DNA from 3 places in the Dactylosporangium sp. NPDC005572 genome. Region 1 is predicted to be linked to each of the others. Evidence: riboswitches for the same ligand, from Rfam matches in the RefSeq annotation. Region 1 holds a riboswitch; each other region holds the start of a gene.
What was found. A riboswitch is a leader RNA that binds a small molecule or an ion and turns the genes downstream of it on or off. The one in region 1 is predicted to bind cyclic di-AMP.
Positions count from the first base shown of each region.

Region 2: it holds a riboswitch for cyclic di-AMP, as region 1 does, so the genes downstream of both, ABZS66_RS30830 (NlpC/P60 family protein) here and ABZS66_RS13270 (hypothetical protein) in region 1, are expected to answer to the same signal.
Region 3: it holds a riboswitch for cyclic di-AMP, as region 1 does, so the genes downstream of both, ABZS66_RS16620 (C39 family peptidase) here and ABZS66_RS13270 (hypothetical protein) in region 1, are expected to answer to the same signal.

Region 1 is NZ_JBEXCY010000020.1:47,449-52,016, forward strand. It holds gene ABZS66_RS13265 (Hsp70 family protein) at 1-1,529, opposite strand, end outside; cyclic di-AMP (ydaO/yuaA leader) riboswitch at 1,757-1,907, shown strand; gene ABZS66_RS13270 (hypothetical protein) at 1,957-2,934, shown strand; gene ABZS66_RS13275 (glycoside hydrolase family 19 protein) at 3,137-4,249, shown strand; gene ABZS66_RS13280 (AraC family transcriptional regulator) at 4,291-4,568, opposite strand, start outside.
Region 2 is NZ_JBEXCY010000076.1:33,103-37,670, forward strand. It holds gene ABZS66_RS30820 (HPF/RaiA family ribosome-associated protein) at 207-542, opposite strand; gene ABZS66_RS30825 (MFS transporter) at 653-1,843, shown strand; cyclic di-AMP (ydaO/yuaA leader) riboswitch at 1,956-2,104, shown strand; gene ABZS66_RS30830 (NlpC/P60 family protein) at 2,110-3,096, shown strand; gene ABZS66_RS30835 (GNAT family N-acetyltransferase) at 3,267-4,013, opposite strand; gene ABZS66_RS30840 (helix-turn-helix domain-containing protein) at 4,167-4,568, opposite strand, start outside.
Region 3 is NZ_JBEXCY010000028.1:4,360-8,927, forward strand. It holds gene ABZS66_RS16615 (TDT family transporter) at 93-1,319, shown strand; cyclic di-AMP (ydaO/yuaA leader) riboswitch at 1,453-1,595, shown strand; gene ABZS66_RS16620 (C39 family peptidase) at 2,020-2,718, shown strand; gene ABZS66_RS16625 (hypothetical protein) at 2,785-2,931, shown strand; gene ABZS66_RS16630 (SHOCT domain-containing protein) at 3,003-3,416, opposite strand; gene ABZS66_RS16635 (hypothetical protein) at 3,583-4,275, opposite strand; gene ABZS66_RS16640 (DUF1269 domain-containing protein) at 4,505-4,568, opposite strand, start outside.

The sequences.
Region 1 (4,568 bases):
AGCGGTGCAGTTGGGGGCGCGGCCGAGGCGAATGGCGCCGGGGAGATCGGCATCGCGGCGGCGGGCGTGGCGGAGACCGGCGCCGCGGGGAACGGCGAAGGCAGACCGGACACCGGTGCGAACGGCCCGGCCGGGGCGGCTGTCGGCGGGCCGGAGACCGGTGGGCTGGAGATCGGCGCGTACGGGCCGCCGGCCTGAGCGGGCGCTGGGGCCGCGGACATCGGCGGTGCCGGCGGGGCGGCTACCGGCGGCGAGACGGGAGCGGGCGGGACCGACGCCGCCGCCCGGACGACCGGCGCCGGCGAGACGGGAACGGTCGGTCCGGACCCGGGCGAGGTAGGAACGGTCGGTCCGGACGCGGGCGACAGCGGAGCGGTCGGTCCGGGCCCGGGCGAGGTCGGGGCGACCGGCGGCGACGTGGGGATCGGGGCGATCGGTGCGGGCAGTGGCGGTACCGGAGCGGAAATCGGCGCACCGGAAGCCAGCAGGCTGCCCTGGGCCACCACCAGCTCGGGCTGCTCCAGGACCACGGGGGCCACGCCGAGGGCGCGGTGCAGGAGGGTGGCCACGAGCGGTACGCGGCTGGCCCCGCCCACCAGGAACACGCCCGCCAGGCGGTCGGCGGTCACGCCGCTGGTGAACAGGGTCGCGGTGGTCAGCGCCACCGTCCGCTCCAGCCACGGGCGGGCGAGCGCCTCGAACTCGGGGCGGGTCAGGTGCAGGTCGACGTCGTACAGCGGCACCGCGAGCCCCGCCGTCGAGGCGCGGCTCAGCAGCTCCTTGACCGACCGGGCGTCGTCCCAGAGCGCCCGGCGGTGGCGGCGGTCCGGGGTGGTGGCCGGGGCGGCGAGGCGCTGCCAGAGCGCGGGGTCCTGCCCGGCGACCCGCTGGCCGGCCCAGTCGACGATCGCCGCGTCGAGGTCGACGCCGCCCACGTCGTCGAGGCCCTGGGCGGCGACCACGTCCCAGCCGGCGGCGGCCCGGCGCACGACGCTGATGTCGAAGGTGCCGCCGCCGAAGTCGTACACCACGACGGCGTGGCCGTCGGGGACGTGGTGGCCGAGGACGGCGGTGAAGTACATCGCCGCGGCCACCGGCTCGGGCACCAGCTCGACGCCGGGCAGGCCGGCCCGTCCGGCCGCGTCCGCGAGCAGGGCCCGGCGGGTCGGGCCCCAGCCGGCGGGATGGGTGAGCACCGCGCCGCTCGGGGCGGTGCCCAGCGCCCGGCGGCCCTCCTCGGCCGCGCGGTGCAGGACTGCACCGACGATCTGCGCGATCGGCAGGTCGCGGCCGCCGAGGAAGAGCGAGGACTCGTCGATGCGGCGCTTCGGGTGCGGCTCGTAGGCGGCGGGGTCGAGCCGGGCGCTGCGCTCGGCGTCGCGGCCGACGAGCAGCGCGCCCTCGCCGTCGACGTAGACCGCGGACGGCAGCAATGGGGAGGAGTCGAACAGCAGCGCCTCGGTGCGGCCGTCGGGGCGGGTGAACACGGCGACGGTGTGCGAGGTACCGAAGTCGATGCCGAGACGCATGTGACGGACGTTAATGGGTCGATGCCACCACTGTCGGTAACCGTTCGGGCGTACCTGGTCGGCCGTTCGCATCACCCGAACGAGTGATCTGGGTCACTGTTGATCGAGTGGAGCAGCCGTTTCATGTTGTGCATCACACTCCGCACAAACCGTGCGCTGCGCAGAAGGAATGCTGTAGGTAGGCTGACCGTCGGTCTCGTCCAGTCAGGCGCCGCCCCCGGTGCCGGGCGGGGCTGCCGCCTAATCGCCGTCCGCGGCGAGCCGGGGACCCACCGTAACGTTGGGGTGAATCTACCGTCCCGCCCACCGGGTCGGTGGTAGGGGTCGTTCCGTCCCGAACCCGTCAGCTAACTCGGTCGGCGGCCGACGGAAGGAACAACGACACCAGATGTCATCCCGACATCCCTATCGGCGTGTGATCGGCGCCATGCTGGCCGCGCTGGTGCTCGGGGGGCTCGCCGCCACGCCCGCCGCCGCCGAGCCGGGCGACACCCCCGGCGACGAGGGTTCCAATCCGACGCTCGCCCAGGTGCTCGACGAGTCGACCCAGGCCTGGGTCGAGGCCAAGGAGCGCTACGACGCCTCGGTGAAGCACCAGGCGGAGCTGACCGCGCAGCTGCAGGCCACGGAGGCCCGGCTGGCCGCGCTCAACGACCAGGTGACCGCGATCGCCGTCGCGGCGTACCGCACCGGCCCCCTCAGCACCTTCGCCGTCCTCATGGACTCCGGCGACCCCGACAGCTTCGCCCAGCGCGCCGGCTCGATCGACGAGCTGGCCCACCACAACGACAACCTGCTGCGCGAGTTCAACCAGCTCAGGAAGAACCAGACCGAGCAGAAGGCGGCCCTCGACGCCGAGGTGCTGACTCAGCAGCAGCAGGTCGCGACCATGGCCGCCAAGAAGAAGGAGTCGGAGAAGGCGCTCGCCCAGGCCGGTGGCCCGAGCAACGGCTTCGTCTCCGCCAACCTTCCGCTGGCCGATCCGGTCAAGCGCAACGCCAACGGCTCGCTGCCCAAGGAGTCGTGCAACCAGAACGACCCGACGACCACCGGCTGCATCACGCCGCGCCTGCTGCACGCCATGCAGCAGGCCCAGGCGGCCGGCTTCAAGCGGTTCGTCTCCTGCTACCGCCCGAGCGGGCCCTACGAGCACCCGAAGGGCCGCGCCTGCGACTTCTCGGTGCAGGCGAAGTCAGGCTTCGGTGGAGACGCGACCGGCGAGGACAAGGTCTACGGCGCCAACCTGGCGACGTACTTCGTGAAGAACGCCGACCGGCTCGGCGTCATGTACGTCATCTGGTATCGACAAATTTGGACGCCCGCGATCGGCTGGCACCACTACAGCGGCGCCGGCGGCGATCCCTCCAGCGACCACACCAACCACGTGCACCTCTCGATCCTCTGACGTTCGACTTCACATTCGCCGGCGGCCGGCCGACAGGGAGACTGTCGACCGGCCGCCGCGCGTTTGATCGGCACGGTGGTTCCCCGTATCTCAAGGGAACCGTAAAGAACCTTCATAAAACGATGACGTTCGCTCCATAGGAGCGCCCGGGCTGGTCGGATGGGGTTCCGGTCCTGGGAGCTTTGCAGAGGAGTGATCGAAGGTGTCGAGAGTGCGCCTGCTGGCGACGCTCGCCGCGGTGGCCATCGTGGGCGGCGTCGTGGCGGTCTTCAACATGTTGCCGGCGTCCGCCGCCACGTGTGCGGCACAGTGGAACGCGTCGGCGGTCTACACGGGCGGGATGACCGCCTCCCTGAACGGCCGCAACTACCGCGCAAAGTGGTGGACGCAGAACGAGCGGCCGCCCGGCACCACCGGCGTGTGGGAGGACCAGGGCACCTGCGGCGGCAGCACGCCGAACCCGCCGACGCAGACCGGCACCACCGGCGCGTGCAGCTTCCCCGCGTGGCAGCAGGGCCGCAACTACGTCACCGGCGACATCGTGAAGTTCACGGACGGCAGGTACTACATCGCCGAGCACGACAACCCGGGGTACAGCCCGGTCATCAGCACCTGGTACTGGGACCCGTACACCTGCTCGGGCGGTGGCGGCGGCACGACGCCGCCTCCCACGACGCAGCCTCCGTCGAGCGGCGGCTTCGTGGTCAGCGAGGCCCAGTTCAACCAGATGTTCCCGAACCGGAACCCCTTCTACACGTACCAGGGCCTGGTCAACGCGCTGTCGGCGTACCCGGCGTTCGCGAGGACGGGCTCGGACGCGGCCCGCAAGCAGGAGGCCGCCGCCTTCCTCGCCAACGTGAACCACGAGACGGGTGGGCTGGTCCACATCGTCGAGCAGAACACCGCGAACTACCCGCACTACTGCGACCTGAGCCAGCCCTACGGCTGCCCGGCCGGCCAGGCCGCCTACTACGGGCGCGGCCCGATCCAGCTGAGCTGGAACTTCAACTACAAGGCCGCCGGTGACGCGCTCGGCATCGACCTGCTGCGCAACCCGAACCTCGTGCAGACCGATCCGGCGGTCGCGATGAAGACGGCGCTGTGGTACTGGAACACCCAGAGCGGACCGGGCACCATGACCCCGCACAACGCCATGGTCAACGGGGCCGGCTTCGGTGAGACGATCCGCAGCATCAACGGCAGCCTGGAGTGCGGCGGGCGCAACCCGGCCCAGGTCCAGAGCCGGGTCCAGGCCTACCAGCGCTTCACGCAGATCCTCGGCGTCGGGGTCGGCCCCGGCAACCTGTCCTGCTGAGGTTCGGATCGAGCCCGGTAGCCGCGGAGGGGGTTCCGCGGCTACCGCACACTTCCGGGTGACACCCCGAACTCGCGTTTGAAGGCCCGGCTGAACGCCGCCTCCGACGCGTAGCCGAAGCGCCGAGCCACCGCCGAGAGGGGCTCGGCGCTTCGGTTGAGGTGGGCCCGGGCCAGCTGCAGGCGCCACTCCGTGAGGTACCGCATCGCCGGTTCTCCGACGAGGTCGGTGAAGCGGGCCGAGAACGCCGATCGCGACATCCCCGCCTCCCGCGCCAGCGACTGCACGCTCCAGTCGCGGGCCGGAGCCCGGTGGATCG
Region 2 (4,568 bases), on a different contig from region 1:
CGCCATGGTCGGCGCCGCGCCGCGCCGGAAGCCCCGCCGTGGTCGGCGCCCCCTCCCCGACCTCGCGCCGCGCCGGGAGCCCCCGCGATCTTGGAGTTGTGGTCCTGGAAATGTCCGATAAAAGCGATAAATCCGGGACCACAAGTCCAAGATCGCGGGGGGCGTGCCGCAGTTGGCGGCGCCGGGCGGCAGGCGTGGGCGGCGTGTTAGCTCTTGCGGGGGTCTCGGCGGGTCTTGGCGTCCGTCAGGCGGCGGCGCAGGTCATCGCGCACGTCCATGACCGCGGCGTGCAGGTCGTCCTCGGTCGACACGGTGACGATCTTGTCCAGGCCTGGCGTCCAGCACTCCAGCGTGACCTTCTGGCCGGGGGACTGGCGGTCCTTCACCGAGATCTCCAGTTCGGTCGCGTCCGCATTGAACGACGCGAGCCGGGCGTCCAGCGGGCCGAACTGCTCGGTGATCCAGTTCCGGTCACCCTGGGTGAAACCTGCGCCCACGCGCAGGCACTGCTCGACGGTGGCGGGGTTCGAGACGCTACTCATGTCGATCGTGTACCCCGGAGCGTGCCGGAAAAAAACCATTTGACGGCCGCGATATGTTCATCCTCCGTGCTTCCGGACGGGTGGGGTCACCCACGCTTCTGGAGGAGCACGTGTCCCTGCGCCGCCCGCCCGCGCTGGCGTTCCTGCTGGTCACCGTCGTGATCGACATGCTCGGTCTCGGCATCGTCGTGCCCGTCGTCCCGAGCCTGATGACCGCCGTCACCGGCGACCCGGTCGCCGCCGCCCACTGGTCGGGGTGGATCGACGCGAGCTTCGGCGTGACCCAGTTCCTGGCCGCGCCGCTGCTCGGCCGGCTCGCCGACCGCTACGGCCGCCGTCCCGTGCTGATCGGCGCGCTCACCCTGCTGGGCCTGGACTACCTCGCCCACGCCCTGGCCGGCGCGCCCGGCCCGATGCTCGTCGCGCATGCCGCCGCGGGAGCCCTCGCCGGTACCACGACCGTCGTCAACGCCTACATCGCCGACGTCACGCCGCCGGCTGAGCGGCCGCGGGCGTTCGGTCTCGTCGGCGCGGCGTTCTCCGTCGGGTTCGTCGCCGGGCCGGTGCTCGGTGGTGTGCTCGGCGCCGTCGACCTGCGGCTGCCGTTCCTGGTCGCGGCCGGGCTGGCCGGGGCCAACGCCCTGTACGGCGCGTTCGTGCTGCCCGAGTCGCGGCCCGGTGACCGGACCACCAGCATCGCCTGGACGGTGGCCAACCCGGTCGGGGCGATCGCCGCGCTGGCCCGCCGGCCCGGGCTCGGGCGCCTCACGGTGTCCCGCCTGCTGTCCGACGTCGCCCGGATGACGAACCAGGTCACCTGGACGTTCGTCGTGATCGCGCGGTTCGGCTGGGACACCGTCAAGGTCGGCGCGGTCCTGGCGGCGAGCGCGCTGCTCGGCGCCCTCTGCTCGGCCACGCTGTCCGGGCCGTACGTGCGGCGACTCGGGGTACGCCGGGCGGCCATCGTCTCAGCATGGGCCGGAGCCGTCAGCCTCGCCGGCTTCGGGCTGGCCGGGCCGGCGTGGATCGTGCCGCTGATGGGGCTCGGCGCGGTGGCTGCCCTGGGCGGCAACGCGGTCCAGACGTGGATCACCTCGGCCACCGACGAGCGCGAGCACGGGACCGTGCAGGGTGCGCTGACCGGCATCGCGGCGCTGGCCGAGGCCGGTGTGCCGGCGGTGGCGACCGCGCTGTTCGCCTGGAGCCTGGCGGTGCCGCTGCCGGGGCTCGTCCTCGTCGCGGCCGGGCTCGTCGCCGCGGCGTCGGCGCTGGTCCTGTGCTCCACATTAAGAGTGTCTTAGGGCGGTACCGCCCGTCGATACCCTCCCGTTACGTTTGGCTGGCCCGATCGGACGTCGCCGCCTCGCCCGAGGCAGCCCGGACGGGCGCCGCCGAGTCGGCGGTCCGGCGCCCGTCCCCCGGGCACCGGCGGCCGAGCCGGGGACCCACCTGGGCGAGCGATCGCCCACGGGGTGAATCCGTGGCGCGACTGGCCGCGGTAGGGCGCCTTCTTCTCGCCCGAACCCGTCAGCTCACCCGGTAGGCGGTCCGGAAGAAGGAATCCGCCGTGTCCAACGGACGAACGCTCCTGCGTGCTCTGCTCGTCGGGATGACGGTGGCGGCGGTCGTGGCGCCCGCGTGCGCCGCCCACGCCGACCCGACAGCGGCCGAGATCCAGGTGCAGATCGACGACGGCAACCGCAAGGTGGAGCTGATCGTCGAGGAGTACAACAAGGTCAACGGCGACCTCGCCGCGACCCAGACGGCGCTGGCCGACCTCGACGCCAAGCTGCGCCCGCTCCAGGCGCAGATGGCCGCGGCCCAGGTCAACGTCGAGCAGGTGGCGGTGTCGGCGTACAAGACGGGCAGCCACCTGCGCACGCTGTCGGTGGTGCTCGGCGCCGGGTCGTCGGAGGGCTTTGTCGACCAGCTCGGCACCCTCCAGCAGATCTCCCACAACCAGCAGATCGAGCTCGACACGTTCACGGCCGCGAAGAAGGCCTACGACGCCGAGCAGCAGCGGCTCAACACCCTCCTCGCCACCCAGCAGACCCAGAAGGGCGAGCTGGAGACGCGGCGCAAGCAGATCGAGGCGGACATCGCCCGGCTCGACGCGCTGCAGGACAAGGTGAACGCGGAGGAGGCCGCGAAGAAGAAGGCCGCCAGTACCCCGACCACCACCAACCCCGGCCCGCCCCCCGCGGTGTCCGGCCAGGCGGGCAAGGCGGTCTCCTACGCCTGGGCGCAACTGGGCAAGAAGTACGTCTGGGGTGCCGCCGGCCCGAACACGTTCGACTGTTCCGGCCTGACGATGATGGCCTGGAAGGCCGCCGGAGTCACCCTGCCGCACAATGCGGCCCAGCAGTGGGGCAAGGTCAAGCACATCAGCCGCAGCCAGCTGGCCCCCGGCGACCTGGTCTTCTACAACGGCCTGGGCCACGTGGGCATCTACATCGGCAACAACCAGATCATCCACGCCCCGAACAGCCGCACGGTGGTGAAGGTCGCCCCGATCGACGTCGACCCGCTCTACGGCTACGGCCGCCCGGGCTGATCGACGCCGCCTCGTGGGCCGGTCCGCCCCCTCGACGGACCGGCCCACGCGGTTGTCAGTGTCCTTCGCATGCCCGTCATCCTTCCCGCCGGCGGCGGTCGACGGATGGGCTCGCCTACCCGATCCCCCTGAGTAGGCGTACTCAGGGGGATCGGCATGGGCGGCAACGATCAGTATCTGGCGATGTAGAGGCGCTGCCCGGCCGGCCGGAAGCCGGCCCGCTCGTAGACCCGCCACGAGTCGTCGCCGCCGGCCTCCAGCCAGGCCACCTCGACGCCGGCTTCGAACAGCCGCCCGGCGATCTCCGCGGTGATCGCCCCGGCCAGACCCCGACGGCGGTGGGCCGCGCCGACCGCGATGCCGCCGACCTCGCAGATCCCGTCGCTGGGCACGACCGTGCCGCCGCCACCGGCGTACCGGCCGTCGGTGGTGCGGGCGCCCACGAACACCCCGCCGCGCAGGCTGACGCGGCGCTGCCGGTCGATGTCCGCGGGCCCGGCGTCGCCGGGCGAACCGAACGCCTCGTTCTGGACCGCGATCATGCCGGCGATCTCACCGTCGGTCTCCGGGACGAACAGCTCGAAGCCCGCCGGAACGGGCTGCGCGACGAGCGTTGCCGGCATGCAGGTGAGGTACTCGTTGCGGGCCTCCACGGCGAACCCGGCGTCGAGCAGCAGTTGCTCGAGCTCCGGGGCGCAACTGGTGACGTACTCCAGCCGCGGCGGCCGACCGGCGAAGGCCGTGACCAGGTCGGCGACGTCGGCCGCGGTGATCTCGGCGCCGGGAACCGGCGTCGCGTAGTTGATGTGCGGACTGTCGGTCCCGTGGTCCAGCCCGAGCACGAACGGGCCGGACTCGACGGCGTTCAGGCGGGTGCACAGGTTGGCGACAACGGCGCGCTGAATGCGCAGATCCATGGTGAGATGACCCTTTCGAGGGCTCGGAAGAAAAGGCGAAGCGAGGGCAGATGTCAGCGGCAGAGGCCGCTGGGGACCGCCGGGATCACAGGCTTCACTCTTTCGAGCACTCGGGGATCGCGCGCCTCATGCGCGGATCGCGCTGCGACTCTATCAGGCCGCCGCGGTGCGGAAGGTGTTGCGGTACGTCGTCGGGGAGACGCCGATCGTCTCGCTCATGTGGAGGCGCAGCGACGCGGCCGTGCCGAAGCCGGACTCGGCCGCCACGCGGTCGACCGGGAGGTCCGTCGTCTCCAGGAGGCGGCGGGCGTGCTCGACGCGCTGGCGGATCAGCCACTGGCCCGGGGTCAGGCCCACCTCGTCGCGGAAGCGGCGGGAGAACGTGCGCACGCTCATCCGGGCGTGCGCGGCCAGCTCGGCCAGGCTGATCGGGCGACCAAGCCGGCCCAGCGCCCACTCGCGGGTCGCCGACGTCGTCGCGGCGGAGGCCTCGGGGACCGGGCGTTCGATGTACTGCGCCTGGCCGCCCTCCCGCCACGGCGGCACGACGCACAG
Region 3 (4,568 bases), on a different contig from region 1:
AGCAACCATGGTAACGAGCCACAAACCCGGGTTGTGACTCCACAACGGCAACCCGGCTACCCGCCGGCGCGAGCGGATCCGATCGTGGGGGTGTGAGGACCTCGACGCTGCCCCAACCGGCCGGTCTCCGGCCCGCCGACCCACGCCGGGACCCAGGCACCCTGGACGGGCCGGCGCACCGGCTCGCCCGGTTCGGGGTGCTGACCGACCTGGCGCACCCCCGCGACCTGCTGGCGAACCTGACCCCGAACTGGTACGCGTCGATCATGGGCACCGGCATCGTGGCCACCGCCGCCGCGTCGTTGCCCCTGCACCTGCCCGGCCTGCGCACGTTCGCCGTCGTCGTGTGGGCGTGCGCCGCGCTGCTGCTCGTCGGGCTCACCGCCGCCACGGTGGCGCACTGGCGGCGCCACCCCGCCACGGCCCGCGGCCACCACGCCGACCCGGTCATGGCGCACTTCTACGGCGCGCCGCCGATGGCGATGCTCACCGTCGGCGCCGGCACCCTCCTGCTCGGCCGGGACCTGATCGGCGTCGGCGCCGCGGTCGCCGCCGACTGGGTGCTGTGGCTCGCCGGGACCGCCGCCGGGCTCGCCACCGCCGCGTGGGTGCCGTACCTGCAGTTCACCCGCCACCACGACGTCGATGCGCGCAGCGCGTTCGGGGGCTGGCTGATGCCGGTCGTGCCGCCGATGGTGTCGGCGTCGACCGGCGCGCTGCTCGTGCCGTACACCCCGGCCGGGCAGCCCCGAACGACCCTGATCCTGCTCTGTTACGCCATGTTCGGGCTCAGCCTCATCGCCTCGCTGATCATCATCACCGTCATCTGGAACCGCCTCGCCCAGCACAGGACCGGACCCGCCCGGATGGTGCCCACCCTGTGGATCGTCCTCGGCCCGCTCGGTCAGTCGATCACCGCCGCGAACCTGCTCGGTGGTGTCGCCGACCAGGCCCTCCCCGGCCCCTACGCACACGCCCTGCAGCTGTTCGGCGTCGTGTACGGGGTGCCGGTCTGGGGCTTCGCACTGCTCTGGGCAGGCATCGCCGCCGCCGTCACCATCAAGACCGCCCGCGAACACCTGCCCTTCTCGCTGACCTGGTGGTCGTTCACCTTCCCCATCGGCACCGTCGTCACCGGCACCTCAGGACTCGCCCTGCACACCGGCGCCGCCCTGTTCCGAGTGGCCGCCGTCATCGGCTACGCCGTCCTGCTCACCGCCTGGGCCGTCGTCGCGGCCCGCACCGTCCGCGGCAGCCTCCGCGGGACGCTGTTCGCCCCGCCGGCAGCCCCGGCGGTGGCTCGGCCGGCCTCGGCCTGACGAGTCGTGAAGCCGACGACGCGGGAGCGCGTCGACTGCGGTTCTTTCCAGGTAGCGGGCCTTGGCAGGGCCGGTGGCCCTGCGTAACGTCTTGGGTCGCCTGACCCGGTTCGTGCTCACAACAGGTGGCGCCGGGACGGGCCCGCTGAGTCGTGCACGCACGAGCCGGGGACCCACCGCAAGTCTGGGGTGAATCCGCGGGCCGACGGCCCGTGGTAGGGCGACCTTCGCGCCCGAATCCGTCAGCTAACCCGGTAGGCGGACGCGTAAGGAGACATGCCTGTGCACAGCCGGCTCAACCCCCACCGCAGCAGCCCTCGCCAGCCGCGCACTCGCGCGGCCGCACGCCGATCGGTAACGGCAGGACGCTAGTGCGGATCGCTGCGATGCGGCGGGCGACCACACCGCCGCGCGTTTGCTGGACAACCGCTCGCCATCAGCGCTGACGCCATGTGTCATCACGCGCCCCGCACGCTGCGGCGTGGCGGCGTGCGCTGCCCTGAACGTGATCAGGCACCTGGCGGTGCCGCCGCGTGCCGACGGTGAACCGCGCCCTTGCCCAGCATGTTCGGGCCGTCCGCGCGCGCCGACGACCGATCGATCGCCCCGGTCGAAGCCCTGGAGAGTCGCAATGAACCTTGTACCTGTACGACGTCGGCAGGCCCGGCACTCGGCGCCCGCGCGTCATCCGAGAGCGGCCGTGATCTCCTGTGCGCTGCTTGCCGCGGCCGCCTCGGTCGGCATCGTGCTCAGTCAGCTCGGCGATCCGCCGTCCGCTCGCAGCGCCTCGGCCGGTGCAGCGCCGGCGGAGCAGTCGGTGGCCGGGCACGGTGCGGACCAGCACCTCACTGATGCGCCAGCGCAGTCGACGGTGCCGGCCCCGTCGACGAAGGTCCTCGAGTACCAGTTCCAGTTGCAGCCCAACTACTACTACTGCGGGCCGGCCGCCACCCGGATCGCGCTCACGGCGGCCGGCCATGCCGTCAGCCAGGGCCAGGCCGCTGACCTGCTGGGCACCACCACCAGCGGGACGAACTCGGCCTTCGACGTCAGCCGGGCGCTCAACAGCGTGCTCGGCAACGGCCAGACGGTGTACCGGACCAGGGAGATCCCGGCCTACCCGGCGACGTCGGCGCAGGCGGCCCAACTGCAGGCGGACGTGGTGAACACCATCGGCGGCGGGCGGGCCGTCGTCGCCAACATCGCCGGGCATCTCACCGACAACGCGGGTGTCGTCCACTCCTACGAAGGTGGGCACTACCTCACCCTCGTCGGATACCAGGACGGCGGCAAGACGGTGAAGATCGCCGATCCGGCCAACCCCAGGGGCGACGGCACCTACTGGGTGAGCATCCCCAAGCTGGCCGACTGGATCTCCCAGCGTGGTTACTCGTACTGATCGCCGGCGTGGTCGGCGGTCGGCAACCGTGCACGATCGTGGTGGCGCGACCTCGTGGGTCCAGCCATGGCGTCCAGCGTGCTGGTCGTCGTCACGATGTGGGCCGGCCAGGGTGGCCTGTACGAGCTGGGCGGCCTGACCGCCGGCGGCACATCGATCGGTCGGCTGGCCGGTCTGGTCTCGGCCGACCTTTGCTCATCCAGGTCCCGCTGATGGCCCGGGTGCCGGTATTCGAACGCCCCTACGGCCAGGACCGGGACGGTGGTCATCGCCCTACCTCGGGATCAGGCCCGCTGGCGCATGTTGCCGCTCAACCCGAGCTGCGCCGACTTGGCCCGCTCGTACTCCGACTCGGTCAGCACGCCACGCTGCCGCAGATCGGCGAGCTTGGCCAGCTCGTCCGCCGAGCTCGGGGCGCTCGGGGCGCCGGCGGCCTCGCGCACATACTGCCGCATCTGCGCCTCCTGCTGCCGGGCCCGCGCGGCGGTCCGCTCGTTCATCGACCGGCCCCGCGCAATTATGTACGTCAACGCCCCGATCCACGGCAGGACGATGAGGAAGACTGTCCAGGCGGCCTTCGCCCAGCCCGAGGTCGAGGGATCCCGGAACAGATCCGTCAGGATCACGACCATCAACCAGATCCAGGCGAACAACAACATGAACCACACGGTTGCCAGCAGAATCTCGCCGAACGACATGGTTATCGCCTACCTTCCGACCCTTTCAGGGTCGTACACCCCATGCACATGCCCATCCCCCGCCCCGGGTGAGTCGCTACCGAACAACGTCGATGTCACGGGCGCGCGGGTTTGGCGATCCGCTGTGCGGCGGAACCGGGCCGTGAGCCGTCGCCGCCGTGAGCGTTCAGTCCAGCGTGGTGAGGAAGGCAGCGACCGCGAATCCCAGCGCCGTCAGCAGCGCGATCCGGCGACCGCCCCGGCTGAAGGCCTCAGGCATCATCGAGTCGGCGAGCATCGTCAGCACAGAGCCGGCGGCGAGCGCCTGCACGTAGCGTCCGTCCACGTTGGAAAGGTGCGACGCGAGGGCGTAGCCGAGGGCGCCGGCCAGCCCTGAGCAGACGACGATGGCCGCCCAGAGTCGACAGATCCAGGCGGCGGAGTGGGTCCTGCGCAGGTCAGCGGTCGCCGAGAGGCTCTCGGGTACGTTCGATACGAGCACGGCCACGAGGAAGCCGATGCTGACGGTCCCACCGACGGCCACGCCAACACCGAGAACGATGGACTCCGGGACACCGTCGAGCAGTGCTCCGAGGGCGATCGACTGGCCCGCTCCGGCCCCGGTCGCCGATCGACGTTCCAACACGCTGTGCAGACCGTAGAAGACCAGGGCGCCGATGCCGAAGTTGACCCAGACCAGCCAGTCGGCGACGCGGCCAGTGGGTATGAGCTCATAGGCCAGCGCGGCCACCAGCGCCCCGGCGCCGAAACCCATGACGTCGCCCACGACCGTTGGCGGCACCCTGACCATCAGTGCGAAAACGGCCCCGATCAGCAACGGCGCGGCGGCGAGCATTGCCCACGCCCCAGCCCCGATCATGAGCTGAGCCTAATGCCGCAATTGGACCGTCCCGACCTCAAAGGCGCGACCTATGACGGGCGTTCATGCGGGTGATCAGCCACACCCCTGCAGCGCCTGAACGACCCTTCTGGACATCCCTGCCGCGATCGGCGGACGAGAGGACCGTCGACGGCGTGAGGGCACCACACCCGTCACGGCCGTCGGCGGTCCGCCGTTCACCCGGTTACCGATACACGCCGTTCGCTCATCACGCGGGTGTCAGATGCAGGACCTGGATGGCGTCGCGCAGGCGCTGCTCCGCCTCCATGCTC